4 regions of the Erwinia magellanica genome follow, and region 3 is predicted to be linked to each of the others. Evidence: predicted binding sites of a transcription regulator. Region 3 holds the regulator's gene; each other region holds the start of a gene.
The links. Region 3 encodes LexA, which represses DNA repair genes until DNA is damaged. Its sites were predicted from a motif close to TNCTGTATGTACATACAGNA; they were not measured.

Region 1 (5,870 bases), on a different contig from region 3:
GCATGCCTGCGGCCATGATGGCCACACCGCCATGCTGCTGGCCGCGGCGAAGCACCTCAGCCAGACCCGTCAGTTCAGCGGCACCCTGCATTTCGTTTTCCAGCCTGCGGAAGAGAATCTGGGCGGAGCGCGGAAAATGGTTGCCGAAGGTCTGTTTACGCTCTTCCCGATGGAGGCTATCTACGGCATGCACAACTGGCCAGGCCTGCCTGCTGGGCATATTGCGGTGAACAGCGGAGCGATGATGGCCTCCCTTGATGCGTTTGAAATCACCCTACGCGGCAGAAGCTGCCACGCCGCCATGCCGGAAAACGGAGCCGACCCCGTGGTGGCGGCGGCCCAGCTGATTCTGGCGCTGCAAACCATTCCCTCCCGTCGTTTATCCCCTCTGGCTTCAGCCGTAGTCAGCATCACGCAGATCAACGGCGGCGAGGCGATTAACGTCATCCCGGAAAATGTGGTGCTGCGCGGCACCTTGCGCTGTTTGCAGGCCGACGTGCGCAGCAAAGTACGCAAAATGATAGATGAGTTTGTGACCACGTTTACCGCGCCACTGGGCATTGAGGGCAGTATTGAGTATCTCACCGATTATCCGGTGACGAAAAATAACGCGGCAGAAGCGCTGAAAGTACGCGACTGCGCGCTGGGGCTGTTACCCGCTGAGCAGGTGCACTGGGAAGTAAGCCCGTCGATGGCCTCAGAAGATTTTGCCTGTATGCTGGAAGCGTGCCCCGGCGCCTACTTCTGGCTGGGAGCCGATGGCGAGACGCCTTCCCGACCGCTGCATAATGCGCACTACGACTTCAATGACCAACTGATCGGCAAAGGCATCGCATTCTGGAGTGCGCTGGCCGAACAACTGCTTCCCCGGCGTTAAGAGCCTGCCAGGCTGGAGCAGCCAATGTAGCCTTCTGCATTCAGCCCCAGCCTGTGCAGGCAACCCTCCTCAGTAACCCGCCCGGACGAGCTGTTCCAGCGCATCCTGTCGGTCTGCCGCCCGGCCAGTTGCCATATAGCAGCAGGCGATCTGCTGGCGAAGCGACTCCGGTACAGCCAGCTCACGGTTCAGGCATCGCGCTATCCATGCCGCGGTGGTAGCGGCATCTTTCGCTGCTGGCAGCGTATCGCGTGCCGCTCCCTCCTCTTCCTGCCGGGGCAGCAGCACTTCTGGCTCACCGCCCGCAATCAGGCTGATAGCGGGACAGCGCTGAGGGTTGGCATAGACCTCCCCTTCGGTACCGTTCAGCAGCAGTGCCCGCCCGCCGATAGCCCGGAAAAACTGCCCTACGCGGGGGATATATTCCGGATGAGAGACGCTGGAGAGACGCAGCGCGGCATCTTCCGCAAACGGCGTCGCCAGTTTTGCCAGCGTATGCGCGCTGTTACGTACGCCCATACGCCAGCGCAGCGAGAGCTGCCTTTCCAGCGGCGCACAGAGTGTGGCAACGCTCATAAACACCAGTTCACCCTGCTCAAGCTGCGCCTGCGCCTGCTCAGCAGATTGCACAGCGGCAACGCCCAGCGCCTGAAAGACCGCTTCGCTGGTGACACGGGTAGGATCGTCACTGACGCCATGCACCACAACCGGAAAGCCCAGCCTGCTCAGCAGTAAAGCCAGCAGCGGCGTCAGGTTCCCCTGCTTACGCGCGCCGTTATAGCTTGGGATAACCACCGGCATGGGGTAATGCACAGGCGGAGTGAGCTTCATAACCCGCTCCTGCATCGCCTCATAAAAGCCGAGCATCTCCTCCTCGCCTTCGCCTTTGATGCGCAGCGCAATCAGAATCGTACCCAGCTCCAAATCTGGCACTTCGCCCGCCAGCATCTGGCGGTAAAGCTCACGCGCGGTAGCAAAATCGATATCACGGGCATGGTTTTTACCGCGCCCCACTTCTTTGATGATCTTGTTATATTCCATGCTTCTGCTCTTCGGTTATTAGCGACGACGGCGCGGTGAGGGTTTCTTTCCCGCAGGTGCCAGACTTGCTTTGGGTAACTCGCCTTCCGGCATTGCTGGCTGCTCAATCGGGAAGACCGGCAGCGCCCCCAACAGGCGGGCGCCATAGCTTTTGCTCAGCAGTCGCCGGTCGTAAATGACAATTTCACCAAAACATTCATGGCTGCGGATCAGTCTGCCGACCTGCTGGATCAGATTAAACGAGGCGCTGGGCAGACTTTGTACTTCAAACGGGTAGCGTCTCAGGCTTTTCAGCCACTCTCCCTCGGTCAAAATAACCGGGCTGTCCACCGGAGGGAAAGCAATTTTATGAATATGCACCTGCGACAGCAAATCCCCTTTGAGATCCAGCCCTTCGGCAAAAGATTGCAACCCGACCAGAATGCTGGTTTCCCCCTGCTCAACGCGCTTGCGGTGCAGCGCCACCAGCGCAGGACGGGGTTTATCGCCCTGTACCAGCATCATCAGACGCAGCTCAGGCAGATAAGAGAGGAACTGCTGCATCGCACGGCCGCTGGCAAACAGCACTAAGATGCCTTTGTGCAGGCCAAGTTTAATTTGCGCCCGGAAGAAGTGCGCCATCTCCGCCAGATGCTTCACTTCGTTAGCCAGCATCGGCTCATACTGCATCTGCGGGATCACCAGCTTGCCCTGCTCTATATGGTTAAACGGCGAATCCAGCGCAACAAAACGGTCGCCCACCTTCTCCGACAGGCCGGACATCTCCTGTAGGCGCTGGAAGCTGCTTAGCGAGCGCAGCGTGGCGGAAGTGAGCACCACATGGGGGATTTTGCGCCACAGCAACTTTTCCAGCTGATCGCTGACGCGGATGCCGGCGCAGTGAAGCATTAAGTGGACGTTGCCGTCGCGGATCTCTCTGGTTGCCCATTTAGAGACCGGTGCGCCAGAGGCTTTTTCCATCGCCGCCAGTTTCCAGAGCTTGCTGCTGGCTTCAAACCAGCCAAGCGCTTTATTCATCTGGATCAGCGCGCGGTGCAGCCTGACCACATCAAACTGCCCCGACTTTTCGCTTAAATCGTTCAGCAGCGCTTCCGCCAGCCCGCGCAGACCATCGCACAGTTTGAACAGACGGGCGCACAGGGTCAGCACTTCTTCGGGAAGCAGCCCCATTTCAAAACGGTATTCGCCCTCCTGATTGCCGGGCGGCAGCAGCTGGGCAAGAATATGAGAGAGCTGCTGCAACTGCTCGCGCACCTCTTCACAGTGCGCTTTCAGACGCTCAGGATTGCTCAGGCCTGGCGGCCTTTTGGGGCGAAACTGGGCCAGGCACTGCTCCACAAGGCGGCAGAAGAGATCAAGCTGTAGCGTATTCCAGCCGGGAGTGATTTCCCCGCTCATTTCCAGCGCATCCCGCGCCACATCCGGCAGATGATGCCCTTCGTCCAGCACCAGCAGCAGATTTTTCGGCGGCGGCAGTACCGATTCGGTTTCCAGCGCCGCCATCACTAAAGCATGGTTCGCCACCACCACATCCGCGTTTTCTATTTCACGCCTCGCCACATAGAACGGGCATTCGCGAAACCAGTGACAGTTGCTGCCAAGGCAGTTGGCTTTATCGGTGCTCAGGCGCTGCCAGAGCGAATCTTCAATAGAATCTTCACAGTGATCGCGCAGACCATCCCACTGATGCCGGTTAAGGTTTTTTTCAAGAGTGGTACAGAGCGCCCGCTCATCCTTGCTGGCGGTCATCTGTTCATCCAGAAAGAGCAGCAGATCGCCCTGTTTTTCCTCATCGGTGGCCAGAGCCGACAGATTACGGGGGCAAACATAGCGGCCACGGCCAAAGGCGGCGGTAAACCGCAGATCCGGAATGATCTTCTTCAGCAGCGGTAAATCTTTGCTGAATATCTGATCCTGTAACGCCACGTTAGCCGTACTTACCACCAGCGGTTTCTCTTCCGCGCGGCTGACGGCGATCCCTGGGATCAGGTAAGAAAGCGTTTTCCCCACGCCGGTGGGCGCTTCAATCGCCAGATGACGGCCATCATCCCCCGCCAGCGTTTTCGCCACTTCGGCAATCATCTGCCGCTGCGGTGCGCGGGGAATAAAGTCAGGAATTTGTTGCTGAAGGGTTTTATACCACTCCGCAATTTGCGCTTTTAACGCGGCAGATAACGCCATAACAACCACTTTTTACTGAAACGGCCTGTATTTTTACACAGTATCAGGCTCGCGTCAGCCTTCTTCACTTATTGCCTCGGGGCAGCTCGCAGTTTGGCCAGATGGCAAGAGGCGCAGAACCCGGTGAGAGGCCAGGCAACAGCTGTCATTTGCCTGAATCCGGACAGAGTATTACGCCTGCACGCTGAAGCCGGGCGCGCTGCCCTCCATTCAAAGGTAGAGATTGTGCACGGTTGGGCCTTAAGCTGACCGGCAGCGATCTGCTGGAGGTTCCACCTTCTTATAGGGTCAGCGGCAAATATTCTTTATGAAAAGCTCTGCATATTACCCGGAGTGAAGTACAACTGAAGGCTCTGAGCGTCAACTTTCAAAAGGTCACGCATGTCTGAACAAAATCTGGTTTTTCCTGCACGCGTGCTGCGTGGTGCGGGCGTTATTCATCAGTTAGGTGAGATCTGCCGGGAACTGGGCCAGCGCGCGCTGTTAATAGGCGGACATCAGGCGATAAAAGCTGTGGAGTCCCAGGTTCGCACCCAGCTTGCCGATGCTGAAGTGACCCTGCTGGGCTGCGAATGGTTTGGCGGCGAAACGTCTCTGGCGCAAATTCAGCGGCTGGGGGAGCTGGCAACCTCTTTGAATGTCGAGGTGATCATCGCCGCTGGCGGCGGAAAATCGCTGGATACCTGTAAAGCGGTAGGCGCGGAACATAACCTGCCGGTAATCACTATTCCGACCATTGCTGCCACCTGCTCAGCCGTTACGCCGCTGACGATTCGGTATGATGACAACGGAAATTTCCACGATATTTTCCCGCTGTCACAGGCACCGGCAGCGGTGATTATCGACAGCGAACTGCTGGCCCAGGCGCCCTTGCGCTGGCTGTCGGCTGGGCTGGGCGATACGCTGGCGAAATGGTATGAGTTCCGCGCCGTCAGTCAGCGCCATCCACCGGTTGATGCCAGCGCCAGGTCCTCGCTGGCGCACAGCCAGATTTGCTATGAAGTGATTGCCCAACATGGCCCGAAAGCCTGTGAAGCGGTGCGCAAAAATCTGCCGGATTACCATCTTGATCAGGCCTTAGACGCAATCTTTACCTATGCCGGGCTGACCTCGCTGATGAGCAACGGCGCTCACGCTGCGGCGGCACACGCCATTTATGAAGGCTTTACTTTCTGCGACAAAACCCGTGAGTTTGGTCACGGCCTGCTGGTGGCCTACGGTAATCTCTGCCTGTTGGCGCTGGAAAACCGTCCTGATGAAGAACTGCTGCACGAGATGGCGCTGGCCCGCCAGTGTGGCGTACCACTCACTCTTAAGGAGATTGCCGATCTGACCGATGAGGAACTGGCGATAATTGTTCGCGAATCCGTGCACGCGCCAGATATGGAAAATATGGCGCACCCGGTCACTGTTGAGGCGCTTTATCAGGCTATCCGCCGGGTGGAAGCGCTGGCGGTCGGGCGGTAATGTTCCTTTATTTCTGGTCTGGAAACGGCAGACGGTGATCCCGCAGCGTCACTGCTGACAGTGCCCTGCGGAGACTGCATAAGAGTTGCAGGCTCCGCAGGATAGCGATGCCTTCCGGTTCAACTAGCCGGATCGCCCTGAAAAACTGGTGCCATCCGGCTATGCTGACCGCCTGCGGAGGCGCCGCCAGAAGAGAATGTGCTGACGAACTTCTCTTGTACCGCAGTGGTTATCCCGCGACCTCACTCTCCAGCTTGGTTTGCCCTAAACGACCAACAAATGGCAAGCGCAGCGCCGGAGATTT
Region 2 (5,870 bases), on a different contig from region 3:
CATAATATTTACAACTTATCCGCGTTGTTGCTTCTCGTCAGTGCGGAAAGAAAATTGTCCTCAGTAGTGGTACACGCCTCTTTTTTACCCGAGCACTGGCGGTTAAGCCCGCTTATTTTCACTTCTTTACGGTGAAAAGAGAAAAATATGGCCTGCAAAGCGGTGATACGCCAGGGTTCTGCTCCGCAGCGAAGCAGCAAGAGCGGGGGCTTATACTGGTCAGGCAGAGTATAAGACGACTGTTTTATGTTTGAACAGGAAAGCCCCCGGTGGCCTTCGCTATCTGCTGACCCTACTTTGCGCCTCCAGTTCTCCAATACGCAGCTGTACCGCTTTAGCTCTCAGCCTGATCCGTTCGCCTCGACAACAACACTTCCTGTATTTCCAGGATCATAATTGCTCTCCTGCGCCTAACCGAGCGGCGAACTCTTCCGCTACATCGCATGGGTGCCAAAGCTCACTGGCTCCCTTTAAGCTGGATACAAACTCATCCCCACCTTTAGCCTGCATCTCGCGCATAGCGGCGTCAGTGGCGAATGAGTCTGGTTCGGTCGCTGGTCCTCCCAATGCTTGAGGCTGGAGTTTGAGCGTCCGGCTTTATTACGTGAATGGCTTCATTATCTGCTCGCGCTGGAAAAGCTCTGGGGCAAAGAGAGCGACTTTGATAAGGACTTCACGCTGGAGTGATTCGTAAGTGACAGGTTCTAATCCTGTAGCGCGTACCATTATTTTTCAGTGAATTACCCGACTTAGCCAGACTTCATTTTTTCCGTGGGGAGGAGTTTGGGAGGGATTTATTAAAAAATAACGGCAGTTTCTGCTCTTCACCGCCACGCCGCTCTCTAAGTTCAAAAGCTTTCTGCGATATTGCACAGGATCCCCCCTGAATCCCGACAATAAAAAACCCCGCCAGGGCGAGGTCGGACGCTATTTAACACGCTACTGAAGAGTAAAATGCCATGAGCCAATCGGGCTTCTGGTGAGCACCATAATTCTCTCCTCGCCGTCAATAACGACATAAAACTGATCTTTTACTTTAAGACGCTTAGGGAAGTCTTCATTTTCATCGTATCGCACCTTTATTTTATCCCCAACGATATGCGCCTCAGCTTTTTTATCGTATTGAGGTAGATATATTGTCTTCTTCACGTTTAGCCTCCTTCTGATAAACCGGGATTACCCTGCGGATTGTCATCAACTCGTTGCGGTAGTAGGGGAACCGCTCTGAAAAGTCATCATGCAGTTGCGCCAGCTTGCACTTCATGTGTTCTACGGGTTTATACGCCGCTGTAAGCATCTTCTGGCGCAGCCAGACTGACACTAATCTTTCCCCGCACTTCTTTGCTATGTACTGCTTCGGTGTAGGGCACAGGTTACCCTCCTGATTGGAGTATATCGCGGGGGCGCTGTTCTGGTAGCTCTGATTTGCGACAGGGGGAAGGGGCGTTGAGTTTTTTATACGCCTTATGGTCATCACCAGCAGAGGCCGGTTGTTTCAGAAACACGCACAAAAAACCCGACCATGATGGTCGGGAAAGGAATCAATATTACTCTTGTATCACACACGCATTCATCCGCATGTGTAGTTTATTTAGCCTACCAGGCAGCCACGATGATTACTGTAGGGACATTCTTAGGTTTGAAACTTCGGAATTTTCTGGTGATTGAGTTTACTCCTGATGAAGAGCCAGGAGCCGGATAACAGGCACAATAAAAATAACGCGATGACCGCCAGGTAGACCTGCTGATTACTTTTACAGTAGGCGTTAGAAGGATCCTTCACGATCGCAGGCGCTGACAATCGCTACAACCCCTCTACACATTTGAGCGGGTGCCAGGATGCAAGTGAACGGTAAACAGGCATGAAATCATGCTTGATTCACCCATTGGATCGTAACGCCACCGGTTACCTTTTAGCCTCCACTCTGGAGGAAACGGTCATGCTTCTCAGAACTGTCTCGCTGACGGTAATTATCTTATACGGACTCATTTCTTCCGAAATGGTGCTGGCTAAAACTGCTCATCTGAGTGACGATCAGATTAAACAGCAGCTTATTGATCAATCCATTGCATCGTATCCAGGCGTATGCGCTTGTCCATTCAACTCAGCAAGAAATGGCAGCAGCTGCGGCAGACGAAGCGCATGGAGCAAAGCTGGTGGCTATGCGCCACTTTGCTATAAAAAGGAAGTTACCAGAGAGATGATCCTGCAATGGCGGCAAAGCAACGATGCCTGACTGTCCCTCTCTGCGGGTATTTATTTTCAGGCTTATTCACTAGTTACAGCGTTGTGGGGTTACCTGCATATAGGCGCCATGGCTATATAGTGCAAAGCTTGCTGGCGCATCCGGGCGTTATAAATATTTTTAATCACAGGCTTTCCCCCCTTCAGCAGTACTGTGGCTTATGTTCTTTAGTTTAATCATCCGTTCAGCAATGATCATGATTATTAAGCAATAATGGCTGCAATGCCATCCGGGGCAACCGCGCAAAGTGCACGAGCGCTAAAATTTTCCTTGATAGCCAGTACCAACCGATATTACTGTATATATATACAGTAATTAACCGGGGGCTTGTTATGGAATTTTTAAAACCTGCTGAAATCAGAGCTGTCATTACTCTGCCATTGTTCATCGACCGCGTACCCTGCGGTTTACCCAGCCCCGCCCAGGACTATGTTGAGCAACGCATTGACCTGAATAATCTGCTTATACAGAAGCCCAGCGCGGCATACTTTGTTCGCGTAAGCGGGGATTCGATGATTGATGTCGGGATAACCGACGGCGATATGCTGGTGGTAGACAGCTCTCTTACCGCCACGCATGGCGATTTTGTAGTGGCTTCCGTTTCAGGCGAGTTCACCGTTAAGGAATTACGTACACGCCCCTTTCTGCATCTTCTGCCGCACAATAGCCGATACTCCCCAATCACCTTTAAATCTGAGGATGAGCTGGAGATATTTGGTGTGGTGACCTTTACCATAAAAGCGTGCCGATAAGATGCCTTTAATGATGTCTACGGCGAATCGTTACTCCGTTCGGGCCTCTCGGGTGCGGCATATCCCGGATCTGTCTGGGCGGCATATCCCGGATCTGTCTGGGCGGTGTATCACCCGTTGTTCAGGAGAGAGTAGTAGTTCGCCGCCTGACCATTACGGGGTTTGATGTTAACCCGCTTAAGAGAGCAGAGGCTGTGGTCGGAACCCATTGCCCCGTGGCGAAAGTCAGTATCAGTTCACTTGCCTGCTTCCGGCCTTAACGGAGTATGGGTGCAGCGATTGTCTGATGCACCTTTTTCCATCGTCACGGTAATGTCATCTGCCTGACACCTGACACCTGACACCTGACACCTGACACCTGACACCTGACACCTGACACCTGACACCTGAAACCTGAAACCTGAAACCTGAAACCTGAAACCTGAAACCTGAAACCTGAAACCTGAAACCTGAAACCTGAAACCTGAAACCTGAAACTGAGCTTTTAGCGCGTCCGGAACGTTCCTGCTCCCCCGCGACTGGCGGTGAAGGTTTTGTTACTCACAAATCCCTTAGTGGGAAGCCCACGGATAGCCAGAGGCACAATCAGGAACAGCACTATCGTTCCGGCACATACACTCCCCGGTATTGCCAGCGCATCTGATTAGCAACCGGCTGCTCACTCCTTGAGGTACGTTTTTTCCTTCGTTCTCTGCATTGATAAAGAACGCCTTAACAGGTTTTATATTTTTTTGATTTATAAGGCCTTTAACAGAATGACTTCTTACCTTGCTGCGATTAATACTTCAGGTAATAACTTTTTTCATCTTAATACATTTGTCAGCTTCTGTTTAAACGCTGCTATCAGGTAGAACGTAAATATTTAATTTAAGTGATAATTATTCCCAGGTCGCAGTAATAAGCATGGTCGCCACGCTATTTATTCGATGATTATTCAGCGCTTCGCTTATAAATTTTTTTTTGCATAAAAAAGCAGAGTGGCTAAGCTTAATAACTGAGTGACGGCACACAGGATAACTCCCTGATAACCTGCCGTTGGTCTGGAAGTTAAAACTAGTACATTCAAAATGAGAGGTATTTATGACTGAACATCGCGGTGGATCCGGTAACTTCGCAGAAAATCCTGAAAAAGCTTCTGAAGCGGGCAAAAAAGGCGGCAAGAATAGCGGTGGTAACTTCGCAAACGATCGTGAAAAAGCCTCCGAAGCCGGTAAAAAAGGTGGTGAACACAGCCACGGTGGCGGACGCAAAGAAAAGTGACAGCTTGTCACTTCTTAATATGAAACAGCCAGCCCGTAATTAAATCAGGTATACTCAGGCTCTCTGTTTCTCATTAAGCCGACCGTATGTGTATAACTGCCTGGGGCGTATAAATAAAATTATACGTTCCGGGCAGTTTTGTTTTAATGCGCAATAGCCCGCCTCCCTGTTTTATCGTCTTAATCAAAAGCCTGCTCCTCAACGATATATTATTAAATGCTCACAATGCTGCGTTCTGCTTATGCTTTTATTTGCCGGGCATGATTTTAATTAATGATGTAAGTGCCATCATGGGGTAAATTTTTAGCGCAATTGTTGCCAGCGTTATTATTTTAACCCGCTGAAACTATTCGCGCAGCGCGTTACAGATGAATTGTCGTTTTATAAGTGGGTAATTATCCTGATGCCGAATTAGTCGGCTGGCGCTTCCTTAGGTTGAGGGGCAGTCAGGCCCGTATTTTTAGCCCATGCCGTTGTGCGGCGCGGCGCGTCAGGAGGTCGCTGAAGCGCGCGGCTTCGCAGCATGTAATCAGGGTAACAGAGTCAGGCTGTAAAACGGTGAGAGCCTGAATCGCCCGCTGGCTTTGCCTTCTTTTTAACCTCTTCCCGATCCGCCTTTCCTGGCTTTTTTCCCACGCCAGTATTCCTCCAGATAAGGCAGCACCTCCAGAAAAAAGATGCCCGAAAGCACGGCAGTAATGTAACCAGCAGGCAACGGGTCATCCCTTTGTTTCAGCTCAAATCGTGCAGGTTCATCCCCCAAACCGAATAATGCCAGGAACTGTGGCCAGTGACGTGAAATGACCAGCAGTAGCGCCATAAGAGGGACCATTTCCAGGAAGCTGTGCACATGTTGCTCAATGGGGGAAACCCGCCTTGCTGTCACGGCATAGCTGACATCCCATAAGGCGGTCGCCTCATGACAGAAAAACAGCACAATCATAAAGGCGATAACCAGCGAGTTGACGTCCAGAAACAGAGCCGCAAGTAATGGCAGGCCCATCTCTAGAAACATCAGAATATGTATGTAAGTTTCTTTAAGCCCCGTTGTCGTTTCAATATCCGTTGCCCTGTGGCAAAGCCAGTCGGCAAAACCGGCAATAAGCCAGACGGGCAGAACAAAGTACAGCAGCAGAAGCATCTGTGGGTCGGAATGATACATTCTGTTTCCCCTTTTTTGACGGCAGGAGATAAAGCTTAGACTCGGGCAGACCATATGCAAGAAATCAGCGAATGACCCTGACCCGAACTCTGGCTCCCTGCAAAACAGAACGCCGGCACGCTCACCCCTCTGAGCGGAGATTGTGCCAATGAAAAATCACGATTTACCGAAGAGCGGCTTGTCCTGACCTTAAGCTGGGCGGGCACGCCGATGGCGGATCCCCTGCCGCAAGCTGGGTTTCTCTGATACCCCTTTCGGAAATGGGCGTAAGAAACAGGGCGGGATTACTCTGGCTGCCCTTAAGTTTTAATCTCAGTATGTGAGGCTCTACCTGTTGATATTTAAGGGTATTTATTTTTCGCCTGGTTTGCTTTATGGTTATAACTCAACCAGAGGAGGATTGACGGAGATGGCTAACGCGCAAGATGATGTAGTGAAAGTACTGGGCGA
Region 3 (5,870 bases):
ACCCCCGCCCCGAAGAAACGCGGGCGTTAAGAAGCATTAACGCTTAAAAGCGCGGGCTTCAGATGCGGAATAATAAAAATTTGCCGGGTCAGGAGCGCTGCCACAAGGCGGGCCTAAAGCAAAAGCGCTGGTTCTCTGTAACGCAGACTGGTTGCCCTGTGAAGTGACAAACTTACACTGAAAATTTGCTACAGAGCAGACAGGCTCAAATGGATGCTATACAGGGATTTTGCCGCGGAGGGATGGTGCCAGAAGAGTGAATTATCTATTTGAAGGGCGAGAGTAAACAAGGTGTCTGAAGGGATTAAGTGGCACAGTCCATGTGCCTGGGTAGGAGCATCGTCCTGAAACGCTAAATTCTTGTCAGAGAATTCTCTGGCTGTCAGAAACGGTGGTTATTATGGGTTTCCCATTCGCTGAGTTCTTTCTCAGCCTGGTCTTTACCATAACCGTAACGTTCCTGAATCTTGCCAACAAGCTGATCGCGTTTGCCTTCAACAACAGTCATGTCGTCATCGGTCAGCTTGCCCCATTTTTCTTTAAACTTACCTTTCAACTGTTTCCAGTTACCGCCGGCTTCGTCTTTATTCATCTTGTCTCTCCTCGACCTTAGGTTTACACAGCTTTAGGATTATCTTGTCAGCGAAACTGAGAGCAACAACATAAAACGCTGCTCAATCGCCTGACATACGATAATTATAGTAGAAGATTAGAATCTTGCTCTGTTTGGCAAAATTTTACGCCAGAATCAAAACCGATGCACAACGCGCCCTGTAAAAAGGCGTTGTAAATCAGCCATTAACGAAGCGGCAGAGGAGAGTAACAAATAATTTCACTGCGCGAACCAGCTGTTGTTTTGCCAGTGTCGACGCCAGATAAGCCAGAGCGTCAGCCCACGCAGCAGCAGGAATACCGTCACTGCAAGCCACAGCCCATGGTTGCCCAGCAGCGGAACGGTAAACAGCGTCAGGCCATACCCCGCAGCCGCAATCACCATACCATTACGCATTTCGCTGGCTCGCGTTGCACCGATAAACATACCATCAAGCAGATAGCACCAGACTCCGCAGAGGGGCAGCACGATCTGCCAGAACAGGTAACTGTCGGCCTGCTGTTGCAGGGACGGAATGGAGGTCAGCAAGGCGACTATCTGCGGCCCTGTAAGACCATAAATCAGGGAAAAAGCCAGCGCCACAAGCCCTGCCTGACGACAGGCGGCGCGCCAGACGGAGAGCAACTTCTCTGCGTTTTTGGCCCCAAAGGCCTCGCCAGAGCAGGCTTCAACGGCATAGGCAAAGCCATCCAGCGCATAGGCCGTAAATGTCAGGAACATAAGCAGCACCGCATTGACGGCGACAACTTCGCCCCCCAGCCGCGCCCCCAGAACCGTCAGTGAGGCGAAGCAGAGTTGCAGCAGCAGGGAGCGCAGCATAATGTCGCGATTGAGACGCAACAGCCGCCCGATGTTGCCCCGCCAGGCCGTTTTTAACACCGGCAGCGAAATACCGCGCAGCTTCAGCACGCGCCACACCATCACTAAACCGATAATCATGGTGACATATTCCGCTATGGCCGTCGCGGCAGCGGCACCCTGCACGCCCCATTTCAGGCCAATCACCAACCAGAGATCCAGCGCGATATTCACCACGTTCCCCACCACCAGCAGGATCACCGGCGCTCGCGCATACTGAACGCCCAGCAGCCAGCCAAGCAGCACCAGATTCGCCAGCGTGGCGGGTGCGCTGAGCCAGCGAATATTCATAAACAGGGCGGCCTGATGCAGCACCTCTTTGTCGCCCCCAACAAGGGAAAGCGCAAGATGCGTTAAGGGAGATTTCAGGAGAACAAACAGCAGGCCAGCGGCCACGGCTATCAGGAGGGGTTGCATCAGCGCACGAGCCAGAGCAGGTTTATCTCCGGCGCCAAAAGCTTGTGCCGTGAGGCCGGTAGTACTCATGCGTAAAAACAGCAGCAGCATAAAGAGAAAGCTGGTGGCCGTGGTGCCAACGGCTACGCCACCAAGATAGGCAGGCTTATCCAGATGGCCAACGACCGCCGTATCCACCAGCCCCAGTAGCGGCACGGTGATATTTGACAGGATCATTGGCAGCGCCAGCCGCCAGAGATGTTTATCCGAGGGGGAAAATAATCGCATTATCATCCACTGTGCGACTGGCTAATAAGCACTATCGCGGCACCAGGCCGGTGCCGCGATACCAATGACGCACCGCTCTGAGGGTGCGCCCGGCCCCGATCGTTAGAGCCAGTTACCGTTGCGGATCACGCCCACGGCCAGCCCTTCAATCGACAGCGTCTGCTGACGCAGGTCGACAACGATCGGTTGGAAATCGCTGTTTTCAGGGAGTAAATGCACAATATTTCCCTGTTTTTTAAGGCGTTTTACCGTGACCTCATCATCAATACGCGCCACCACTACCTGGCCGTTACGGACATCCTGAGTTTTATGCACGGCAAGCAGGTCGCCATCCATAATACCGATGTCTTTCATCGACATCCCGCTGACGCGCAGCAGGAAATCGGCACCGGGTTTAAACAGGCCCGGATCCACCTTGAAATGCCCTTCAATATGCTGCTCTGCCAGTAAAGGCTCCCCGGCAGCAACGCGCCCTATCAGCGGCAACCCTGTCTCATCTTCCATCATCAGGCGGATACCGCGTGATGCGCCAGAGACAATTTCAATCACGCCTTTACGCGCCAGCGCTTTGAGGTGCTCTTCAGCCGCATTAGGGGAACGGAAGCCGAGCTGCGCAGCAATTTCCGCCCGCGTCGGTGGCATGCCGGTCTGGTTAATGTGGTCGCGTATCAGGTCATAAACCTGCTGCTGCCTTGCCGTTAGTGCTTTCATCCCGCCCCCTGGTTGTTTATACAGTCGACTGTGAGTATATACAGGTATTTGCGCATTGAAAACCTAAACCTGCTTAAATAGCGGCGGTTCGCTAAAAACGGGAAAACATCCCGTAATTAACCCATTAACAGCATTACCCACACAAAAATAGCGAGTAATATCGTCAGCAGCACAGCAGCAGAGCCCATGTCCTTCGCGCGGCCAGACAACGGATGGAATTCACTGCCAATACGGTCCACCACCGCCTCCAGCGCACTATTGAGGATCTCTACGATGATGACCAGCACCACAGACCCTATCAGCAGCACTCGCGTAATGGCATCCACGTCGAGCCAGCAGGCGACGAGGGTGGCAATAACGGCAGCCACCGCCTCCTGCCGAAAAGCCGCCTCGTTTTGCCAGGCAGCGCGTATTCCTTTCCACGAGTAGCCAGCGGCTTTTATAATGCGGGTCAGTCCGGTGACGTTATTTGCCATAATGAGGGAACCCTTTGTGATGATTAACGTCAATGTCTGGGTGGCGCACAATTTGCAACACCACAGATCTCACTGGCGCTTTCTGGTATGCTTGCGGCGCTTTGCTAACAAGAGGCTTCATGTTGTCTATGTCAGGTTGGCGTAATTTATATTATAAACTATTGAATTTACCGGTTAAATTTCTGGTAAAGAGTAAAGCGATTCCTGCCGAGCCGGTCACTGAGCTGTCGCTCGACACATCGCGCCCTATTATGTATGTGCTGCCCTATGATTCAAAGGCCGATCTGCTGGCGCTGCGTGAACAGTGCCGCAAACAGGATCTCCCCGATCCGCTGGAGCCGCTTGAAATCGACGGAACGGTACTGCCTCGTCACGTCTTTATCCATGACGGGCCGCGTGTTTTCCCCTATTTCGTGCCAAACGTGGAGTCGGTGAAACTCTTCCATGAGTACCTGGATCTCCACCGCAGCAATCCTTTGCTGGATGTGCAGATGGTGCCGGTCTCGGTGATGTTTGGTCGGGCACCTGGCCGCGAAGTGCAGGGTGACGATCAACCCCATCTGCGCGTGCTGAATGGTGTACAGAAATTCTTTGCCGTGCTCTGGTTAGGCCGCGACAGCTTTGTGCGTTTTTCGCCTATGGTGTCGCTTCGCCGCATGGCTACCGAACACGGTACGGATAAAAGCATTGCGCAGAAGCTGGCAAGAGTGGCGAGAATGCACTTTGCCCGCCAGCGTCTGGCTGCGGTGGGTCCCCGTCTGCCCGTCCGTCAGGACCTTTTCAACAAGCTGTTGCAGTCGAAAGCCATTGCCAAAGCCGTAGAGGATGAGGCGCGCAGCAAGAAAATCTCCCACGAGAAAGCCCAGCAGAATGCCATTGAGCTGATGGAAGAGATTGCCGCGGATTTCTCCTATGAAGCGATTCGCCTGACGGACCGCATCATGGGCTGGACATGGAGCCGACTCTATCAGGGTATTAACGTCAACGGCGGTGAGCGTGTGCGTCAGCTGGCTCAGGACGGTCATGAGATCGTTTATGTGCCCTGCCACCGCAGCCATATGGATTACCTGCTGCTCTCTTATGTGCTCTATCACCAGGGTCTGGTGCCGCCGCACATCGCTGCCGGTATTAACCTGAACTTCTGGCCAGCTGGCCCGATTTTCCGCCGTCTGGGTGCCTTCTTTATCCGGCGTACCTTTAAAGGTAACAAGCTCTACTCCACCGTGTTCCGCGAATATTTGGGTGAACTGTTTACCCGTGGCTATTCGGTTGAATACTTTGTGGAGGGTGGCCGCTCACGTACCGGTCGTCTGCTGGACCCGAAAACCGGCACGCTGTCGATGACGATTCAGGCGATGCTGCGCGGTGGTAACCGTCCTATCACGCTGGTGCCGATCTATATCGGCTATGAGCATGTGATGGAGGTAGGCACTTACGCAAAAGAGCTGCGCGGTGCCACCAAAGAGAAAGAGGGCTTTATGTCGATGGTTCGCGGGCTGCGTAAGCTGCGTAATCTCGGCCAGGGCTACGTGAACTTTGGTGAGCCTTTGCCCCTGGTGGCTTATCTCAACAAGCATGTGCCGGAGTGGCGGGAAGCTATCGACCCGATTGAAGCACAGCGCCCGGCCTGGCTGACGCCAGCGGTCAATGATATTGCTCAGCGCGTAATGGTGAGCATTAACAATGCCGGGGCCGCGAACGCGATGAACCTTTGCGTGACGGCGCTGTTGGCCTCCCGCCAGCGCTCTCTGACGCGTGAGCAGCTTATCGGTCAGCTGACCTGTTATGTACAGCTGCTGCGCAACGTGCCCTACTCTTCAGACTCTACCGTGCCGGATATGACGCCGGAAGCGCTGCTTGATCACGCTCTGAGCATGAACAAGTTTGAAATTGAGCAGGATAATATTGGTGAAATCATCGTCCTGCCCCGCGAGCAGGCGGTGCTGATGACCTATTACCGCAACAACGTTCATCACATGCTGGTGATGCCGTCGCTGATAGCGGTGATCCTGATGCATTACCGTGAGGTGACGCGGGCCGAGCTGCTGCGCCAGATTAGCGTGATCTATCCCATGCTGAAAAGCGAGCTGTTCCTGCACTGGAATAAAGAAGATCTGCCAGCGGTGCTGGATTTGCTGGTGAGTGAGATGGCGCGTCAGGGGCTGTTGACAGCGGACGATCAGATGCTGCGTCTGAGTCCGGCTCGTTTCCCTACGCTACAGCTGCTGGCTGCGGGCGTGCGGGAGACGCTACAGCGCTACGCCATTACTTTCTCTATTCTCAGCGCCAACCCGTCGATTAACCGCGGGACGCTGGAAAAAGAGAGCCGGACCATGGCTCAGCGCCTGTCGGTACTGCATGGCATCAATGCGCCTGAATTCTTCGACAAAGCGGTCTTTTCATCGCTGGTGCTGACGCTGCGTGATGAAGGCTACATCAGTGATACCGGCGATGCACAGGTTGAGCAGACGCATAAGGTTTACCAGATGCTGGCTGATTTAATCACGCAGGAAGTGCGGATGACTATC
Region 4 (5,870 bases), on a different contig from region 3:
TCTATGGCTGGCGCTTATGCCCTGTTGGTGGCGATTGGCGTGTTGGGGGGCTTCTTCGTGGTTCCGCTTAATGCCCTGCTGCAATTACGCGGTAAAGAGAGCGTGGGCGCGGGAAATGCCATTGCGGTGCAGAATCTTGGTGAGAACAGCGCAATGCTGATCATGCTGGGGCTTTATTCGCTGGCTGTGAAAGCTGGGGCGCCGCCCGTGGCGACCGGCGTAGGGTTCGGTGCGCTGTTTGCGCTGGCGATTGCGGTTCTCTGGGGCTGGCAACTGGCGCAAAAGCGCGGAAGGGGCTGAATAAAACCGGGCCTTTTGTGATAAAAGGCCCGCTGTGGAGTGAGAAGCGCCTCCCTGCGCTTTTCTCTTCGGGAAAGTTGTGCGGCTATCCCTTAAGGCGAAGGGAAGGTATAACGGCGATGGATCGCCTCCAGTCCCTGCATTACCTCTTCATCCAGCGTCAGGTTATAGCTGTCGATATTAATTTGCAGCTGCTCCAGCGTGGTTGCGCCCAGCAGGGTGCTGGCGACAAACGGCTGCTGACGAACAAATGCCAGCGCCATTTGTGACGGGTCCAGCCCGTGCCTGTCAGCCAGCGCCACATATTCAGCGACAGCCAGCTGCGCCTGCTCGCCGCTGTAGCGGGTAAAACGGCTGAAGAGCGTGTTGCGTGCGCCTTCCGGCTTTGCCCCGTTCAGGTATTTCCCGCTCAACGTGCCAAAGGCCAGGCTTGAATAGGCAAGCAGCTCCACCCCTTCCAGATGACTGATCTCCGCCAGAGCCACTTCAAAACTGCGGTTCAGCAGGCTGTAGGGGTTTTGAATGCTGACGATGCGCGGCAGTTCGTGCTTTTCCGCCAGTTGCAGATAACGCATCACGCCATAGGGGGTTTCATTTGAGACGCCGATATAGCGAATTTTCCCGGCCCGGACCTGTTCGTTAAGGGCTTCCAGCGTCTCCAGCAGCGTTACCGTGGCACTGCCCTCGCTGTACTCATAGGATAACTTGCCGAAATAGTTGGTCTGACGCTGAGGCCAGTGCAGCTGGTAGAGATCCAGATAATCCGTATTAAGTCGCTTAAGGCTGGCATCCAGCGCCTCGCGGATATTCTTGCGGTCAAGCGCCTGATTGGGGCGGATAGAGGCATCAGCGCCGCGAACCGGCCCGGCAATTTTAGAAGCCAGGATCACTTTTTCACGGTTGCCGCGAGCCTTCAGCCAGCTGCCAATATACTTTTCGGTTAAACCCTGGGTTTCCGGACGCGGAGGCACCGGGTACATTTCAGCGGTATCAATAAGGTTAATACCGGAACGGAGCGCCAGATCTAACTGGGCGTGGGCGTCGGCTTCGCTGTTCTGCTCACCAAACGTCATGGTTCCCAAACCCAGGCTACTGACTTCCAGGGTGCTGTGGGGGATACGGTGATAGTGCATTTGCCGGCTTCCTTTTTTCATTATTAAAAGGTCTGGAATCTGAAGCATGCCCTGCATGAGGTGCATAGCCTCGCGGTGCGCACTCAGATCCGGCATTTGACTATAACCGCGGTAAGCGGCAGGGGGAAGAGGGGATTTATCGGGAAGTGCGGAGAGAGCCACCCTGGCAGAATAAACGGGTGGCGTAAGGTCTCTTAGCGTTCAACAATGGAGGAAACTTCATCACCATTAATCTGCAACTCATGCCCTGAACGGTCAGTATATTTCACCAGGCCGGTCTCTTTATCTATTTCAGGTTTTCCCTGAGTCATGATCATATTGCCTTCCCTGGTGGCCATGACGTAATCACTGCTGCACCCGCTGACCAGTGTGGCCAACATCAGCGCCGCTGCGCCAAACACATACTTCATATCTCTCTCCCTTAATACCTGAAACTGATGCGTCTGTTTATAACGCATTTTGTACAGGGGATCAGTAGAAGAACTCCGAAAGTGTGGAGCAAGCACGTGGTGCCATTGACTTTATTCGTAAAATGATATTACAGGCAGGGGGCAGGCCGGGTAAGCGGCCTGCCTCAGATCAGGCAAGTTTCTTTTTACTGCGCATCAGATTCAGGCACTCAACCGCCATTGAGAAGAACATGGCGAAATAGATGTAACCTTTTGGCACGTGGACATTGAAACTTTCCAGAATCAGCGTAAAGCCGACCAGAATAAGGAACGCCAGCGCCAGCATTTTAACGGAAGGGTGACGCTCTACAAATTCCCCAATCGATCTGGCGGCAAACATCATAACGCCAACCGCTATTACCACGGCAGCCATCATAATAATCAGGTGATCGGAAAGGCCCACGGCGGTAATGACCGAGTCCAGGCTGAAGATGATATCCAGCAGCATAATTTGTACGATGGCACCAATAAACGAATGGACGTTGGTCTGATGCTCCTCTTCACCACCTTCGATCGTCTCATGGATTTCCGCGCTCGATTTCCACAGCAGGAACAGGCCGCCAAAGAGCAGGATGAGATCGCGGGCGGAGAAGCTGTGATCCATCAGCGTGAACAGCGGCGTGGTCAGGCGGATAACCCAGGCGATAGAGGCCAGAAGGCCCAGACGCATTAACATCGCGCCAGCCAGACCCATGCGGCGGGCGGCATTCTGCTGATGTTTCGGAAGTTTGGCGACAACCAGAGAGAGGAAAATAATATTATCAATACCCAAAACGATCTCAAGAATCGTCAGCGTACCAAGGGCCAGCCAGGCATTGGGATCTGCAATCCAATCAAACATACTAACATTGCATCCTAAACGAAAAGTAAACGGGGAGTATACGCAACCCCTGGGCTGCCCGCCATCCGTGGCTTCAGCTCCTACAATAAAAAATGGCGAGCCAGCAGCGGGCCAGTAAAAGATTTCTTCAGATAGAAGCCGCGGGGAAGGGTCATAATCGGCTGACCGTTTTCGCCAATTCCTTCCGTCAGCGCCTTACTGTTAGCCGCTTTGGGGCGAATTTGCAGCACTTCCCCGTGCCGGGCGGTGATGCGCTCTACCTGTCCCAACACAATCATATCCATTAACTCTTCCCAGTCTCGCTGCAACAGCGCCTCTTCTTCTGCACTGGCACTCCATAACAGCGGCGCACCGACGCGGCGTTCAGCCAGCGGAATAGCGCGATCCCCTTCAACGGGAACCCAGAGAACCCTTTGCAGCTTGTGGCGAACATGGCTTGTCTGCCAGGTGACGCCCGTATTGCCGGTTAACGGGGCGACGCAAACAAAAGTCGTCTCCAGCGGACGACCCAGTGCATCAACCGGAATGGTTTTCAGCTCAACGCCGATCTCCGCAAAATCCTGTTCCGGTTTACTGCCTGCGCTGGCACCCAGATAGCGTTCCAGCAGCATGCCAACCCAGCCTTTATCCCTTCTGAGATCCTGAGGGATCGCCAACCCTCCGCGCTCTGCCAGCTCACCCAGGGTATAACCCGCCAGGTGCTGAGCACGTGCCAGCAGAACCCCCTCGTTTTCCGGAGAGGGCACCGGGATAAGATCACCGCCCATGAATAACTCGCTGTAGTTGGTTAAAAAATAACCACACTTTTGCGCTGAGGCTCAGCCGCAAAAAATGATTGTGTAAAACAGGAATAATAACATGATAAATCATGCTTTTTTATTTTCCTGTGGCGGGAAAACAGCGCGCGTCCGCAAGGTTATGCCAAAGTTGTCACCGACAATGAACAGGATCACACCCCCTGTTATCCACAGAAAAATGGGATAACTCACTTTTTACAACACTACTGTTTCGATTTACAGCCTTGACGGCATGGATTTACGACTTTTTGCACGATTTATGCTTAACTCAGCGGCATAACCTGTGGATAAAAAGTGCAGTGCTCGATCTTTCGCCAGTTGCGCGGCATAGCACTGTGACAACAGGATGAACAGACCAGCAGGAGCCTGTATATCCGGATAAATCCTAATACTTAGAGTAAGTTATTAAAACGGCCCGCGCCTGAGCGGCAGGGGCAGGAAAAAGTTTTCCCCAATGGTTAACAGAGTTCTGCACAAAGCTATCCACAGAAAACGTGAATAAGATCGCGCTTTCACACCTTATTCTGTTTATAACTCGGCCCGGAAGGGCAAGTTATCCCGCGTTTACCGCGTGCTGAGGGCGTAAAGCAGTGGTTTACCACCTGTGAGGAGTATGAAACAATCAGAACATCCGAGTTTTAGTTAGAGGTAGTCCAGTGATCGATGATGATGGCTACCGCCCGAATGTTGGTATCGTAATTTGTAACAGGCAGGGACAGGTAGTGTGGGCCAGGCGTTTTGGTCAGCACTCCTGGCAGTTTCCCCAGGGAGGGATTAATGCTGGGGAGACGGCAGAACAGGCGATGTACCGGGAACTTTTCGAAGAAGTCGGTTTGCACCGCAAAGATGTTCGCATCCTTGCCTCTACCCGAAACTGGTTACGCTACAAGTTGCCAAAACGTTTGGTGCGTTGGGATACAAAGCCGGTCTGTATCGGCCAGAAACAGAAATGGTTTCTTCTGCAATTATTGTGCAATGACGCGGATATCAACATGCAAACCAGCAGCACGCCGGAATTTGATGGCTGGCGCTGGGTCAGCTTCTGGTATCCGGTTCGTCAGGTAGTCTCGTTCAAACGCGACGTTTATCGTCGGGTGATGAAAGAGTTTGCCAGCGTGGTGATGCCGTTGCAGGAGAGTACCGCACAGCGAAATATGCCTGCTTATCGACGGAAGAGAGGTTAAGCCACCTGGATTATGCTCACACAGCTTCGCGAAATAGTTGAAAAAGTGGCAGGAGCGCCCCGGCTCACGGAGGCGCTGGATATCCTGGTCAACGAGATCTGCCTGGCGATGGAAACCGAAGTCTGTTCGGTCTACCTTGCCGATCACGATCGCCGCTGCTATTACCTGATGGCGACACGTGGGTTGAAAAAGCCACGTGGTCGCACTGTGGCACTCGCCTTTGACGAAGGGATTGTCGGGCTGGTGGGCAGGCTGGCTGAGCCAATTAACCTTGCTGATGCGCAGAGTCACCCCAGCTTCAAATATATTCCCTCCGTAAAAGAAGAGCGTTTCCGCTCGTTCCTGGGCGTGCCTATTATCAGCCGTCGTCAGCTGCTGGGGGTACTGGTTGTTCAGCAGCGGGAGCATCGTCAGTTCGACGAGAGTGAAGAGTCATTCCTGGTCACCCTGGCGACACAGATGGCGACCATCCTGTCGCAATCCCAGCTGAATGCGCTGTTTGGGCAATATCGTCAGACGCGGATCCGTGCGCTGGCCGCATCGCCGGGCGTGGCGGTTGCAGAAGGGTGGGTGGATACCACGCAGCCTTCCCTTGAGCTTGTTTTCGCGGCCTCCACTCTTGATACCCATCGTGAGCGTGAGCGCCTCTCGCTGGCGATGGATGAAGCCTCCAGCGAATTCCGGCGCTACAGCAAACGCTTTACTGCCAGCATGCATAAAGAGAGCGCGGCAATCTTCGATCTCTATTCACACTTGCTCAGCGACAACCGGCTGAAAAAAGATCTCTATGCCGAGATTGATGCAGGATCGGTTGCCGAGTGGGCGGTGAAGAAAGTCATTGAGAAGTTTGCGGCCCAGTTTGCCAGCCTGCAAGACAGCTATCTGCGGGAGCGTTCCGGCGATTTACGCGTTCTGGGGCAGCGGCTGCTGTTTCACCTCGACGATACCGTGCAGGGCACCAATACCTGGCCTGAACGGTTTGTACTGGTGGCCGACGAGCTGACAGCTACCACGCTGGCGGAGCTGCCTCACGGCCGGTTATCCGGGGTGGTGGTCAGAGATGGCGCCTCAAACTCCCATGCGGCTATTATGGTACGCGCGATGGGCATCCCGACGGTAATGGGGGCAGATATTCAGCCCGAGCTGCTGCACGGCAGGCTGCTGAT

Region 1: a site for LexA is predicted at 4,123-4,142, ahead of dinG (ATP-dependent DNA helicase DinG). Genes of this name have one in related genera too.
Region 2: a site for LexA is predicted at 2,541-2,560, ahead of umuD (translesion error-prone DNA polymerase V autoproteolytic subunit). Genes of this name have one in related genera too.
Region 4: a site for LexA is predicted at 3,725-3,744, ahead of mutH (DNA mismatch repair endonuclease MutH). Genes of this name have one in related genera too.

Annotation. Positions count from the first base shown of each region.
Region 1 covers NZ_JBCHVC010000002.1:603,628-609,497, reverse strand. Annotated here, with positions in the region: gene AAH450_RS10155 (M20 aminoacylase family protein) at 1-877, shown strand, start outside; gene ybiB (DNA-binding protein YbiB) at 947-1,918, opposite strand; gene dinG (ATP-dependent DNA helicase DinG) at 1,937-4,099, opposite strand; partial or broken gene AAH450_RS10140 (agmatinase) at 4,336-4,447, shown strand; gene AAH450_RS10135 (iron-containing alcohol dehydrogenase family protein) at 4,481-5,566, shown strand; gene AAH450_RS10130 (DUF3750 domain-containing protein) at 5,796-5,870, opposite strand, start outside.
Region 2 covers NZ_JBCHVC010000002.1:325,093-330,962, forward strand. Annotated here, with positions in the region: gene AAH450_RS08750 (hypothetical protein) at 940-1,149, opposite strand; gene AAH450_RS08755 (hypothetical protein) at 2,001-2,237, shown strand; gene umuD (translesion error-prone DNA polymerase V autoproteolytic subunit) at 2,579-2,998, shown strand; gene AAH450_RS08765 (con-10 family general stress protein) at 4,079-4,258, shown strand; gene AAH450_RS08770 (diguanylate cyclase) at 4,854-5,420, opposite strand; gene AAH450_RS08775 (hypothetical protein) at 5,830-5,870, shown strand, end outside.
Region 3 covers NZ_JBCHVC010000003.1:533,871-539,740, forward strand. Annotated here, with positions in the region: gene zur (zinc uptake transcriptional repressor Zur) at 1-30, shown strand, start outside; gene AAH450_RS14220 (CsbD family protein) at 383-592, opposite strand; gene dinF (MATE family efflux transporter DinF) at 833-2,155, opposite strand; gene lexA (transcriptional repressor LexA) at 2,258-2,866, opposite strand; gene AAH450_RS14235 (diacylglycerol kinase) at 2,983-3,342, opposite strand; gene plsB (glycerol-3-phosphate 1-O-acyltransferase PlsB) at 3,471-5,870, shown strand, end outside.
Region 4 covers NZ_JBCHVC010000005.1:290,473-296,342, forward strand. Annotated here, with positions in the region: gene lplT (lysophospholipid transporter LplT) at 1-300, shown strand, start outside; gene AAH450_RS18220 (NADP(H)-dependent aldo-keto reductase) at 393-1,433, opposite strand; gene AAH450_RS18225 (YgdI/YgdR family lipoprotein) at 1,628-1,843, opposite strand; gene AAH450_RS18230 (TerC family protein) at 2,013-2,723, opposite strand; gene mutH (DNA mismatch repair endonuclease MutH) at 2,804-3,490, opposite strand; gene rppH (RNA pyrophosphohydrolase) at 4,177-4,704, shown strand; gene ptsP (phosphoenolpyruvate--protein phosphotransferase) at 4,717-5,870, shown strand, end outside.